DNA from 4 places in the Myxococcus sp. MH1 genome. Region 3 is predicted to be linked to each of the others. Evidence: riboswitches for the same ligand, from Rfam matches in the RefSeq annotation. Region 3 holds a riboswitch; each other region holds the start of a gene.
What was found. A riboswitch is a leader RNA that binds a small molecule or an ion and turns the genes downstream of it on or off. The one in region 3 is predicted to bind cobalamin.
Positions count from the first base shown of each region.

Region 1 (3,190 bases), 5.0 Mb from region 3:
CCCCAGTCCGTGCGCGCGTAGTTGCCCAGGTAGGACGCCAGCGCGCTGAACAGCAGCAGGGACAGCATCGCCACGGGGAAGGCGCGCGGGTGCTCGAACACGCGCTCGCGGGGCTCGCCGGACACGGTGCTCACCACCGTGGGCGGCACCGCGTGGTTGCGGGCCCGGAAGCGCAGCACCGTGTCCCCCACCGCCACGCGGGTGTCGGGCACCAGCTCCAGCTCCGCCAGCTGCGTCCAGGGCTGCACGCGCCAGGTGCCGTTGTCGCTGCCGACGTCGCGCAGCACGAGCGCGCCGTCCTCGCGGCGGTCGATGCGCAGGTGCTCGGCGGAGACCTTCGGGTCATCCAGGATGACGTCGTTCGAGTACGCGCGGCCCACCGTGGCCGGGAAGCGCTCCAGCCGGTGACGCGTGTGGACGGAGTCACCCTCCAACACCTCCAGGAAGATCACTTCGTCCACGACAGCCCCTCCAGGTAGCGGCGCGCCAGCTTGCGCGCGTTGTCCGCCGTGAAGCCGCCCAGCGTGAGGCTGGTGTCCACCCCGCTGGTGCTGGCGTTGAGCGCGGCGGCGCGCAGCACCAGGTCATAGAGCCCCGGGAAGCGCTTGTACGCGCGCAGGCACATGGCCGCGCGCACGGGCAGCCCGCCCACGTCCACGAACTCGGAGGTGCACCGGAAGTTGGTGACGTCCTCGCGCGAGGCCTCCACCGTGTCCGGGTCCTGCGAGAACAGCGCGGTGTAGAGCGCGGAGAAGCGCAGCGCGCCCAGCTCCTGGCTGGAGGCCTGCTGATGCAGGAAGGCCACCACGCCGGTGCGGTGCCGCGAGGACAGGTAGATGTCCTCCTCGGACGAGCACTGGTAGTTCGTCACGGTGTACGGCACCTCCGGATCATGCGGCGTGTCGCCCCAGCACTTGAGGAAGGGAATCCACCGCCCCGGGACGTGGTAGCTGCCCAGGGCCTGCTTCGGCAGCGAGGCCGCGAGCATCTGCTCGGTGAGCCGCTGCTGGTTCTCGATGAGCTGCGCGCGCACCGTCTCCAGCAGCGCGGGCGTCGCGTCCGGCGCCATCTTCAGCGCCCGGCCGAGCAGCGTCCTCGCGCGGTGCACCGGCACCAGGAAGCCCAGCTGGTTGCCCATGGTGGCCACGTTGACGCCCACCACGGTGCCCTGCCCCGTCAGCGTCGGGCCGCCGCTCATGCCCGGGTTGATGGCGCCGCTGAAGTGCAGGCGCTCGTAGAGCGAGTCCTGGATGAAGCCGTTGTACGTGCCCTCGACGATGGTGGTGCCCAGGTCATGGGGGTTGCCCATGGCGAACAGGCGCGCGCCCTGGGGCGGCTCGCGGTCCTCCAGGACGAAGTAGTCCTTCACCGATTCATCCATGCGGATGACGGCCAGGTCGTGCACCACGTCCACGTCCACCAGGCGCGCGGGCACGGGCTCCCCGCCGGTGCGCAGCACGAGCTGCGCGGTGTAGTCCTCCGGGTGGAGCACCACGTCGGAGACCACGTGGTAGTTGGTGATGGCGTACCCGTCGCCCGAGACGAAGAAGGCGGAGCCGATGGAGGAGCGCGTGCCCGAGCGGCGCTCGATGATGCGCACCTGGGCGACGCGGTTCTGGATGCGCTGGAAGAGTTCGTGGGTGGCCGGGGGCAACACGGCCGGAGGCGGCTCGGGCGCGGGAGCGGGCACGACGTCGGGTTGGCTTCGGACGGCGGAGGGCGCGCCCGGTTCGGATGGGGCGACGGCCGGCGCCTGCCCCAGCACGGCGACGAGGAGGAAGACGAACATGGATGCGGCGCACGCTATCCCAGCGCCGCGCGCGCGGGGGTACCGAGTGGCGGGGGCATGAGGCCTCCGGTGCGCTCGTCGACCCACCTGCCCTGTTGGCGACGCGCCGGGCAGCGGGTAGGGTCCGCCCCGCCCGAGGTGCCTCGTGGGGGTCCACGAGGTTTAGCAAGGGAATCCGGTGTGAATCCGGAGCTGCCCCGCAGCGGTCAGTGGGAACGAACGCCGTCGAACGCACTGGTCCTCGGCAGACGAGGGCTGGGAAGGGACGGCGCCTAGGACGCCAGCACGCGCCGCGATGAGGGGCGGGTGGTGGGAGGCCCACGGAGCCCGAAAACCTGCCTCGAGCCCATCTGGGACGCGGACAGCGCCCCGGGTGGCGCTTCGCCCCCGGCCTTCGCGGGAAGGTCAGGCCATCCCTCGCGGCCCACCGCCGCCCTCGGAGGTCTTCATGTCCGGGGAGGCCCGTGGGCCAGGAGTCCGTCCATGAGTCACATGCAGCCGTCCCTCCCCTCCTCCGCCACCGAGACGCGGATGGTGGACATGGTGTTTCCCGATCAGACCAACCACTACGGCACCCTCTTCGGAGGTCAGGCCCTGAGGTGGATGGACATGTCCGCGTTCATCACCGCCAGCCGCTACACGCGCCGCACCGTGGTCACCGCGTCCAGCGAGCGCGTGGACTTCCACATGCCCGTGCAGCAGGGGCAGCTCGTGGAGCTGGTCAGCCGCGTGACGGCGACGGGCCGCACCTCCGTCACCGTGGACGTGGAGATGTTCGCCGAGGACCTGCTCACGGGCGCGCGGGAGCTGTGCACGCGCGGGCGCTTCGTGCTCGTGGCGCTGGATGAGCACCGCAAGCCCACCGCCGTGCCCCCGCTCTTGCCCGAGCCGGGTGCGCAGTGACGTGAAGCCCTGAAACGCAACGTGCGCCGGGGCCGGCTCCTCGGGCTCCGGCGCGCACTCCAGCAGATGGCATCACGCGGGGACCCGCCCGCCTCCGAGGCGGCCCGCTCGCGGCGCCGCCCAGGGCGCCACCGGGGATTCATTCGTGCGCGAGCCGCGCGGTCGTCACGACTCGGAGGCCATCCGCCCCGCGCGCCCCCGGCGCCACGCCGCGTATGACGCCACCAGCGCACCGGCCAGCGCCCCCGCGAGCGCGCCCAACAAGCGCCGGGGAACCACGCCAGGCGTCGTCGTCGGCTCCAGGCGGAACGTCTCCAGCGAGGCTCGGACGCTCGGCGCCAGCACCTCCCAGCGCACCGCGGGCGCGCTGACGACGACCACCGCGTGCCGCCCCTCGGACGCGAGCCCCGCCACCAGCACCGTGCGCGTCTGCCCCGCGTCCCGCAGCGTCCCCAGCACCTCCACGCGCGGCGCATCGCCTCCAATCCGGTCCACGCG
Region 1 covers NZ_AP026947.1:5,170,697-5,173,886, reverse strand. Annotated here, with positions in the region: gene AC6JA9_RS20600 (FHA domain-containing protein) at 1-461, opposite strand, end outside; gene AC6JA9_RS20595 (S1C family serine protease) at 449-1,789, opposite strand; cobalamin riboswitch at 1,909-2,146, shown strand; gene AC6JA9_RS20590 (acyl-CoA thioesterase) at 2,273-2,692, shown strand; gene AC6JA9_RS20585 (hypothetical protein) at 2,858-3,190, opposite strand, start outside.
Region 1: another riboswitch for cobalamin. It lies ahead of AC6JA9_RS20590 (acyl-CoA thioesterase); the one in region 3 lies ahead of AC6JA9_RS00535 (aminotransferase family protein).

Region 2 (3,190 bases), 1.4 Mb from region 3:
CCGTCATGGCGCGGCGGTCAGCGACACGCCGTTCACCACGGCGACGGCGTCCAGGTCGAACCCCGCGGAGGTGCCCGCCGAGCCGTTGGTGCCCGCGTCGACGATGCGCACGTAGCGCGCCCGGGCGAGGCCCACGGTGGCCAGGTCGAACCCGTCACCGCCGGCCACGGCGGGGTCCGTGGCGCTGATGCCAGCGGCGGGGTTGGCCGTCACGGGACGCACGCCCGCGCAGCCCGGGTAGTTGTTCGTCGCGTCCGAGGGGGCGCAGGGGAACTCGTGCCACTGCACGCCGTCGTCGCTCACCGAGACGCGGCCCCGCTCGGTGAAGGCGCGCGGGCCTCCGGCGATGAGGAAGCCGTTCTCGAAGACGAGCAGGTCCACGCCCGGGCCATCCACCACCGCGAGGTCCGTGAAGCGCAGGGTGATGGAGCCACCCTGCCCCAGCGAGAGGACATCCAGCGAGCCGCTGTCCAGCCCCGCGCCCACCGGCGCGCCCAGGACGATGGACGGGAAGCGGTCCTGTCCGAAGCCCGCGCCGGGGCCGGGCAGGTACTCGACCACCTCGTCGGCGTACGGGTCCGCGGGCCGCGAGGGGCTCGCGTCGGTCCCCGAGTCACCGGGCCCCGCGTCGTCGTCCGTGACGGGAGCCTCGTCCCCACCGCACGCGGACAGGCTCAGCGCCAGGGCGAGCACGGTGCCGCGACCGAACCACGAGGAGGCGCGCGTGCTCACGGCGCCACCTGGAGGCGCACCAGGCGCCGGCCGTTGCGGTCGGACACGCCGACGAGCACGTCGGAGCCGAGCGCCTTGAGCATCCGCACCGTGGTGCACTGGTTGACGTAGGTGAGCACGGGCACGCGCGCGCCCACCGTCACGGCGTCATTCGCGCCGACCGACAGCGCGTAGCGGGACACGTCGGTGGCGACGAAGTCGTAGTCCGGGGGAGCGTAGGCGCCGCGGTTGAGCACCACGCCACCGCCGAAGGCCGCGACGTCGTTGAAGTCGCTGCCCACGTCGACCTTCGCCTGGGTGCCCAGGTCCAGCGGCGTGCCGCTGGTGATGGCGGTGGCGAGCGTCGTGGGCGCCACGCCGTGGAGGACGTTGACGAAGTTCTGGTCGAAGTAGCCCAGCGCGGCGACGCCCGTGTCCGTCACGGCGGTGAAGCCGCTGCCCACCACGTCACCCTGCGGGAAGTTGACCGCGCGCACCGTGCCCATGGGGTCCGTGGACGTCACGAGACCATAGACAGCCAGGTCGGAGGCCGAGCCCAGACCGCCGCCGTTGACGAGCACCGCGCTCAGCTCCCCGGACGTGAAGGCCGCCGCGGAGAAGTTCTTGGGCGCGACGACGAAGCTCGAGTTGGCCGGCGTGGCCAGGTCATACGCGGCGACGTTGCCCGGCGAGCCCGTGGCGCCCAGCGTGTAGCCGGTGAAGACGCGCAGGCCGTCGTTGATGACGTAGCCGTTCGGGTACACCGTGGCGCCGCCCTCGCGGTCCGCGGGGGTGATGATGTCGAAGAGCTTCGTGGTGCCCGGCAGCAGGTCGGGCCAGGTGCCCAGCGAGTACAGCGCGGCGTCCTTGCCCCGTCCCTGGATGCCGTAGAACGCATACGTGGGACCCGGAGAGGCACCGAGCGCGAGGATGTCCGGCGACAGCGCCACGGACTCGGCGGCGACGAAGCCCGGCTGGAGCACGAGCGTGCCCAGCTTCGGGTCCAGCGGCACCGTCGCGCAGTCGACCACCACGGGGCCGGCATCCGGCTCACCCGCGTCCGGCGCACCTGCATCCGGCTCACCCGCGTCGGGCGTGCCCGAGTCCGGCTGACCCGCGTCGGGCGTGCCGGAGTCCGGCGTACCAGAATCCGGCGTCCCGGAGTCCGGCGGGCCCGCGTCGGGCGTGCCCGAATCCGGCGTCCCCGCATCGGGCGTCGGGGTGGTGGGGAGGGGCTCGGTCTCGCACCGCTCGTCGACGCAGACCCACTGCTGTCCCGCGGGGGCCTCGCCATTGTCGGCGCGGCAGTCGAACGGGTCGACACACTCCGGGTTGCAACCGGTGCCGAGCAGGGCCACGGCGAAGGAGGCCACGGCCAGTGATGCGGACTTCATCCAAGGTTTCGCGCGCTTCGATTCAGCCGTCTTCATCTGCGTCCTCGTCCCTCTCCGCCCCCACGGGCGGGTGGGCTTCCAGGAGGACGCGGTCGAAGGCGGGCACCCGAGCACCCCACGGTGCGCGGTGAATGGGCTGACGCCTCCGCCGCCTCCCCTCGGAGGCCTCGGTGATGTCCGTGCCCAAGGGGCACGGGTCCACGGCAGGTTTTCGGACTCGCAGGCGCGGGAGCCCCGGAGGGCGCCCACCTAGTGGCCGTCGCTTCCCAGTCCCGTGAGGGACCAGTGCTTCAATGACGGCGGTCGTTCCTGCACACCGCTGCGGGGCAGTCCCGGATTCGCACCGGGTTCCCTAGAGCCGCCGTGGTTCGCACGACGGCACCGAGGACGCGGCCGGGATATGGCGGGCGACAGGCATTGTCAATGGAGCGCGGTGACGTCGATGGCGTTGGACACGGGGCGTCGAGGGTCCACCGGGCACGCCTCCAGCGCGGGGCCCTTCGCGGTGGGCGTGGAGGAGCCCCTGCGCTCGGTGAGGGTGCCATCACCGACCTCCACGACGAAGACGCGGCCCGCGTTGGTGTCCGCCAGGTACACCGCGCCTCGGGACACGGCGAAGCGGCTGGCCACCGACAACAGGCAACCCGGTGCGCCGGGCTGACAGCCGGGATTCAGCGCGTAGGAGGCCACGGGGACATCGTTCTTCACCAGCACCAGCCCCGTGGAGCGAACCGACGTGGCGATGTAGCCGTTGGCCGTGTCGTAGATGGCCTCACCGATGCAGGCGACCACGAGCTGGTCACCGACGGCTTCCACGTAGCCCGCGTTGAGGCAGCGCTCCTGGCCCAGGTCGATGGCGCTGACGGCGCCGGTGGCGGGGTCGATGCGCGCGAGCATGCCCGGCCCGTTGGGGCGGTAGTCGTTGGCGGGGTTGAGGTTGGTGAGCGCCACGTACACGTGGGTGCGCGTCGCCGTCACCGAGAACGGCAGGGGCATGGAGCCCGTACCGTCGAAGGGCTTCAGGTCCAGGCCGGTGAGCGACAGCGTGTCCACCTTGCGCGGCTGCGTGGGGTCGGAGATGTCCA
Region 2 covers NZ_AP026947.1:9,471,589-9,474,778, forward strand. Annotated here, with positions in the region: gene AC6JA9_RS37375 (QcrA and Rieske domain-containing protein) at 1-7, opposite strand, end outside; gene AC6JA9_RS37380 (cell surface protein) at 4-732, opposite strand; gene AC6JA9_RS37385 (hypothetical protein) at 729-2,105, opposite strand; cobalamin riboswitch at 2,291-2,506, opposite strand; gene AC6JA9_RS37390 (MXAN_6577-like cysteine-rich protein) at 2,526-3,190, opposite strand, start outside.
Region 2: another riboswitch for cobalamin. It lies ahead of AC6JA9_RS37385 (hypothetical protein); the one in region 3 lies ahead of AC6JA9_RS00535 (aminotransferase family protein).

Region 3 (3,190 bases):
CTCGCGGTGTCCTCGACCAGCTCGATGCCGGCCATCAGCCCCACGCCCTGCACGGAGCCGACATGCGGCAGCGCGCCCAGCGCCTCACGCAGGCGGCGCTGGAGGTGCGCGCCCACGCGCCCGGCGTGGGCCACCAGGTCGTGCCGCTCGTAGTAGTCGAGCACCGCCAGCCCCGCCGCCGTCATCGCGGGCGCCTGGAGGTACGTCTGCGCGTGCATGAAGCCGCCCGAGCCCCGGCGCAGCTCCTCCAGGTGCTCCTCGCGGATGAGCAGCGCGCTCAAGGGCGCGTAGCCCCCGCTGATGCCCTTGCCGAGCACCAGCACGTCCGGGGTGAAGTGGAACAGGTCGCTGGCGAAGAAGCGGCCGGTGCGCCCGCAGCCGCACATGACCTCGTCGGCGATGGTGAGGATGCCGTGCTCGCGGCACACGGCGCTCACGCGCTCGAAGTACCCGGGCGGTGGAGGCGACGCGCCCGCGGACGAGCCGATGACGGGCTCCGCGATGAAGGCGGCGATGGTGTCCGGGCCCTCGCGGCGAATCGTCTCCTCGAGCAGCCGCGCGTAGTGCTCGGCGCCGTCGCGCGCGTAGTCCTCCAGCCCGGAGCGGTACGGGTACGGCGCGGGCGTGGTGACGACCTCCGCCAGCAGGGGGCCAAAGAAGGTCTTGTAGTGGGGCCGCCCCGACAGCGAGAGCGCGTACAGCGTGTTGCCGTGGTAGCCGGGCACGCGCGCGATGACCTTGCCGCGCTGGGGCTGGCCGCGCTCGACCCAGAGCTGGCGGACGAACTTCACCGCGGCCTCCACCGCCTCGGAGCCCGAGCCGAGGAACGCGGCGCGCGTGAGCCCCTGGGGCGCGAGGGCGCACAGGCGCGTGGCGAGCGCCTCGGTGACGTCGGTGGTGAAGTGGGTGCCGTTGACGTAGGCGACGCGCAGCAGCTGCTCATGGATGCGGTCCGCCACCTCGCGGTTGCCGTGACCCACGCTGGCCACGAGCGCACCGGCGGAGGCGTCGAGGTAGCGCTTGCCGCTCGCGTCGAAGAGGTGGACGCCCTGGCCGTGCGTCACCACGGGGAAGTCGCGCGCGAGATTGCGCAGCAGCACGTTCCCCTGGGGGTAGCGCACCGTGTGCCTGGCTTCGTCCCGCATCGTCCGTCCTCCACGCAGCGCGGACGACCGGAGGTCGCCCGACAGGGCTCCCGCGTGGAAGAAGGGCAGTCACGATGCGCGCGTGAGCGCACACCAGGCCCCGACTGGAGCCCACGGACCGACCTTCGCCCCCACGGGCGACTGGAGACACGGGGGATGGAGGTCGGAGAAGTCGAGCGTGCGTGAGGGCCCGTCGAGGCACGAGCGCCGCTCGAACCTTCCGGCCGTCCCACGCGGCTCCAGGTCGAAACCGTCCGTGGATTTCTCCCACGGTCGGATGCGGGCAGGTCTTCGGGCTCGTGAGCGCTTCGGCCTTGGGGGCCGGCTTCCTACGACTCGTCGCTTCCCAGCTCCCCAGGGGAACCAGTGCGGATGACGAGGCTCGTTCTCACTTACCGCTGCGGGGCAGCCCCGGATTCGAACCGGGTTCCCTTTTAAGCTCGGACCGAGGTCCGAGCACCAACATGGGGCGGTATGTACTGTTCGCCTCTTCGGACTGTCAAGCGAAGCGCCGGTGCGCGCTCGACGCGCGGGGACGTGACGTCTGCCGGTGCGCGGGGATGTTCGACGAGCAACCTGCCGTGCATGAGCGCTGGCGCATCCCGCGCGCAGGCGTCACCTTCATCGGTGGCGCTCCGCGTCGGAGGACGCCTCCAGACCATGGCTCCGTCCGCCGCGAACACCGCCGCCGCGCCCTTCACGTTCACCCGTGCACAGAGGGTGTTCACGATGTCGGGCGCGCTGCTCGGGTTGCTGCTCGCGGCGCTGGACCAGACGATTGTCGCCACGGCGGGTCCCTCCATCCAGGCGGACCTGGGCATCTCCCCCGCGCTCTATCCGTGGCTGACGACGTCGTACCTGGTCGCGTCGACGATGATGGTGCCCGTGTGGGGGAAGCTGTCGGACCTGCTGGGCCGGCGCATTGTGCTGGCGGCGGGAATCGTCGTGTTCCTGCTGGGCAGCTTCCTGTGCGGCGTGTCGCGCTCGACGCTGACGCTCATCCTGTACCGCGCGGTGCAGGGGGTGGGCAGCGCGGCGCTCTTCACCGCGTCGCTGTCGGTGGTGGCGGACCTCTATCCGCCGCGCGAGCGAGGCAAGTACCAGGGCCTGTTCGGCGCGATGTTCGGCCTGTCGAGCGTGGTGGGGCCGCTGGCGGGAGGCTTCATCACGGACCGGCTGGGGTGGCACTGGGTGTTCTTCATCAACCTGCCGGTGGGCGCGGTGGCGCTCGCGCTCGTGCTCTCGCGCATGCCGGCGCTCAAGCCGCCGGGGGCCTCGCGCGGGAGGCTGGATGTGACGGGCGCGGTGCTGCTGGCGCTGGCGGTGGTGCCGCTCCTGCTCGCGCTCAGCCTGGGGCGTGGCGCGGAGCAGGTGGCGCACGGTGGCGGCTGGGCGTGGAGCTCGTGGCAGGTGCTGGGGTTGTTCGCGCTCGCGGCGGTGGGGACGGTGTTGTTCCTGCGCGAGGAGAGGCGCGCGCAGGAGCCGCTGCTGGACCTGAAGCTGTTCCAGGACCGGACGTTCGCGCTGGGGAACGCGGCGGTGTTCGTCATCGGCGCGGTGTTCCTGTCGGGCGTGGTGTTCCTGCCGCTGTTCATGGTGAACGTGGTGGGGCTGTCGGCCACGCACGCGGGGCTGACGTTGACGCCGCTGACGTTGGGCGTGGTGGCGGGCAACATCCTCAGCGGTCAGCTGGTGTCGCGCATCGGCCGGTACAAGGGATTGATGCTGGGCTCGCTGGTGGTGTTGATGGTGGGCTTCACGGTGATGGGGTTCACGCTGACGCCCACGTCGACGCAGACGGAGGTCACGGTGAAGATGGTCCTGGTGGGCGTGGGCCTGGGACCGTCGATTCCGCTCTACACGCTGGCCATCCAGAACGCGGTGTCACCCCAGCGCATCGGCGTGGCCACGGCGATGGCCACGTTCTTCCGTCAGCTCGGGATGACGCTGGGCGTGGCGCTGCTCGGCGCGGTGTTCGCGACGACGCTGTCGCATCAGCTGGGCACCCGCGTGGCGAGCGCCACGGAGGGACTGCCGCCGAAGCT
Region 3 covers NZ_AP026947.1:127,708-130,897, reverse strand. Annotated here, with positions in the region: gene AC6JA9_RS00535 (aminotransferase family protein) at 1-1,145, opposite strand, end outside; cobalamin riboswitch at 1,411-1,624, opposite strand; gene AC6JA9_RS00530 (MDR family MFS transporter) at 1,806-3,190, shown strand, end outside.

Region 4 (3,190 bases), 1.4 Mb from region 3:
CGCCCGGCGCCACGCTGACGCTTAGCGGCAACGCGGAGGTGTTCGGCTCCGTCTTCGTGCGCCACATCGAGTCGTCCGGCACGCTGGCGTTGCACTACGACGCCGACATCCTCTCGCTGGCGAGCGCCTGCGGAACCGTGGAGTGACGCAAGGGGGGTGGACAGGGCGAGGGGGCGTGCACAGGTTTGCGTGCACACCTTCCCGGCCTGGAGGGCTCGTCGTGCTCCACCGTCTGTCCACGCTGATGTCCCGGCTCCAGGAGGACCGCGAAGCCCTGCTGCGGGAGGTCGGGTGGCCCGTTCTGGTGTGGGACTCCATGCCGAGCCGTCCGCGCTCCGTGGCGCAGGCGGAGCCGCCGACGCTGAAGGTGCCGATTCCATCGCGAGTCGTGGAGCCCGTGGTGTTCGAGCTGTGTCCGCGCTTCCCTGGCCGAGGGCCGGAGGTGATGGTGGGCCGCAGCCCCGAGTGCGACATCGTCCTGCCCGAGCCCACCGTGTCGCGACAGCACGCGCGCTTCCGTCCGGAACCGCACACCGAGGTGTGGAGCGTGACGGACCTGGAGAGCCACGGCGGCACCTTCGTGGAGGGGGTGCTGATTGTACCGGGGCGCTCGACGCCGCTGTTCAGCCAGGCCTCGCTGCGACTGGGGGGCGCGCAGGTGGTGTTCCTGCAGGCGAGCGCCTTCGAGTCCTACGCGCGCGCGTGCGAGGTGTCGTCCCGGGTGCGCTTGACGCGCTGGTAGTCAGCTCCTAGAAGGGGTGCGCCCTTGGGTGCCCATGTCGGGCTTTCAAGAGGGAAGCCGGTGCGATTCCGGCGCGGTCCCGCCACTGTGAATGGGCCGCCCTGAGGTCAGGGCCGGGGACTTCGGTTGTCGCCACTCCGGCGGTGTCCAGGCGGACGCTCCGGGGGAAGGCGGAAGCCCCCTTCCAGCCAGACGCGTCGTGCGCCTGGAGCTGGAGTCCATCAGCCAGGAGACCTGCCCGAGGGTGCGGACGTGTCGCGTGGCGGCACGGGCGGATGGCCTTCTCTCTTCGATGGAGAGAGCGGAAGGCGGAGCATGCGGCGCACCTTCCTCGCCGGGCACCTGGTGTGCCTGGCGCTCAGCCTGCCTTCCGGAGCGCGCGCGCAGGCGACGGACGACGTCGTCGTGCCCGCGACGGTGGTGCGAGGCAAGGCGCCGCCGCCTCCCGACGCCCCCGAGCGCCGCGACCCCACGGGCGCCATCACCGTCATCGACGCGAGCGAGCATGCGGGCGAGGCGCGGGACACGGCGGAGCTGCTCGTGGGCTCGGTGGGGCTCGCGGTGCAGGACTCGGGTGGCTACGGGCAGAGCAAGAGCCTGGTGGTGCGCGGCGCGGCGTCGAACGGGGTGTTGGTGTTCCTGGATGGCATCCCGCTCAACGGCGCGGGCGGCATGGCGGACCTGTCGCAGGTGCCGGCCGCATTGGTGGAGCGACTGGAGGTGCTGCGCGGGGGCGCGGGGGCTCGCTATGGCTCGGGAGGGCTCGGCGGCGCGGTGAACATCGTCACGCGCGCGCCGTCGTCGCACGTGCGGGCCAGTGGAGAGGTGGTCTACGGGAGCTGGAACACGGCGCTGGGGCACGTGGCCATCACCGGGCCTTTGTTGGACGGGAACGCTTTGGTGCTGCTGCACGCGGGGCGCTCCGATGGGGACTTCGCGTACGAGCTGGATGAGCTGCCCGCGGTGCCGGACAACCCCGTCACGGCGGAGGCGCGCGCGCGCAACGACGCGAAGGGGGGAGGCGTGCTGCTGCGGTATCGGCGGCGGCTCCCGGGGGGCTCGCGGCTGGATGTGCTGTCCGAGCTGTCGCTGGAGGACCGCGCGATTCCGGGCACGGTGCAGAACCCCCAGTCCGCGGGGCGACAGGACCTGGACCGGCTGTCATTGGGCGTGCGGTGGTCGGGGACGCAGGCGAGTGTGAGGGGCTTCTTCCGTCGCGATGGCCTGGAGGTGACGGGGGGGCTGCTGGGGGCGGGAGGTCCGCAGCGGCATGTCGTGGGTGGGGTGGAGGTGGAGGGGCGGACGCTGCTCGGGGGCGGGCATGCGCTGACGGCCACGGTGGCGTCGTCGGGTGAGCAGGTCACCCAGGCGAGGGGCGCGCAGTCCGCGAGCTGGTGGCGCGGCAGTGTCATGGTGATGGACGAGTGGGCGCTGGTGGCTGACGTGTTGAGCGTCGTGCCGTCGCTGCGGTTCGAGCGGGTGGGGCCCTACTGGTTGTTCTCGCCGAAGGTCGGCGCGTGGCTGTCGTTGGGCGGAGGCGTGGGGCTTCGGGCGAACGCGGGACAGTCGCATCGCGCGCCGTCGTTCCTGGAGCTGTACATCCGTCAGGGGACGTTGTTGCCCAATCCGGGGCTGAGGCCCGAGCGGGCGCTCTACGCGGACGCGGCGGTGGTCTGGGACTCCCAGGCGACGGTGGCGGGGGCTCCTCGGTGGAGTGTGACGGCGGGCGGCTTCGCGGCGCTTTACGAGGACCTCATCGCGTACGAGCTGTACCCGCCGATGATGGCGCGGCCGTACAACTTCGACGCCGCGCGGGTGTGGGGCACGGAGCTGGAGGCGGAGGCGCGGCTGTTCTCGTGGCTGTCGGCGAGCGGTGGCTACACGTGGCTGCGCACGCAGAACCGGTTTGGAGACCCGCGCTACTTCAACCAGGACCTGTCCAATCGCCCGCGACACAAGTGGGTGGGGCGCCTGCGCGCGGGGCCGGAGTGGCTCAACGCGCGCACCGAGGTGCTGTATCAGGCGTCGCAGTTCGTCAACCGCACGGGCACGCGCTCTCTGCCCTCGCGCACGCTGTGGAGCGTGGGGGCCTCCAGCACCTTCCTGCACCGGCCCGAGGTGACGCTGTCGGTCGAGGTGAAGAACCTGCTCGACGCGCGGGTACAGGACTTCACCGGCTTCCCGCTGCCAGGGCGCGCGGCGTACGCGACGCTCGCGGTGTCGCTCGAGCCGGCTCCTTCTGCTCCCGAGGGCTCGAATGCGCCGCGCGCTCCGTGAGCCCGGACGCCGGAGTTGTTCCGGAGCGCGTGGCGTGCGAGGTGACACCGCGCCGTCGCCAGTCGGTGTGCGGTCCTCTCAGCCGCCCGCGCAACTCTCGCTGGGCCGCTCGGCTCATGAGCTGCGCGCCCTGCGCGCTCGCGTGCCCATGCCGGTCGTTCACGGCACCCG
Region 4 covers NZ_AP026947.1:9,475,890-9,479,079, reverse strand. Annotated here, with positions in the region: gene AC6JA9_RS37405 (DUF7305 domain-containing protein) at 1-146, shown strand, start outside; gene AC6JA9_RS37400 (FHA domain-containing protein) at 221-742, shown strand; cobalamin riboswitch at 752-998, shown strand; gene AC6JA9_RS37395 (TonB-dependent receptor plug domain-containing protein) at 1,058-3,019, shown strand.
Region 4: another riboswitch for cobalamin. It lies ahead of AC6JA9_RS37395 (TonB-dependent receptor plug domain-containing protein); the one in region 3 lies ahead of AC6JA9_RS00535 (aminotransferase family protein).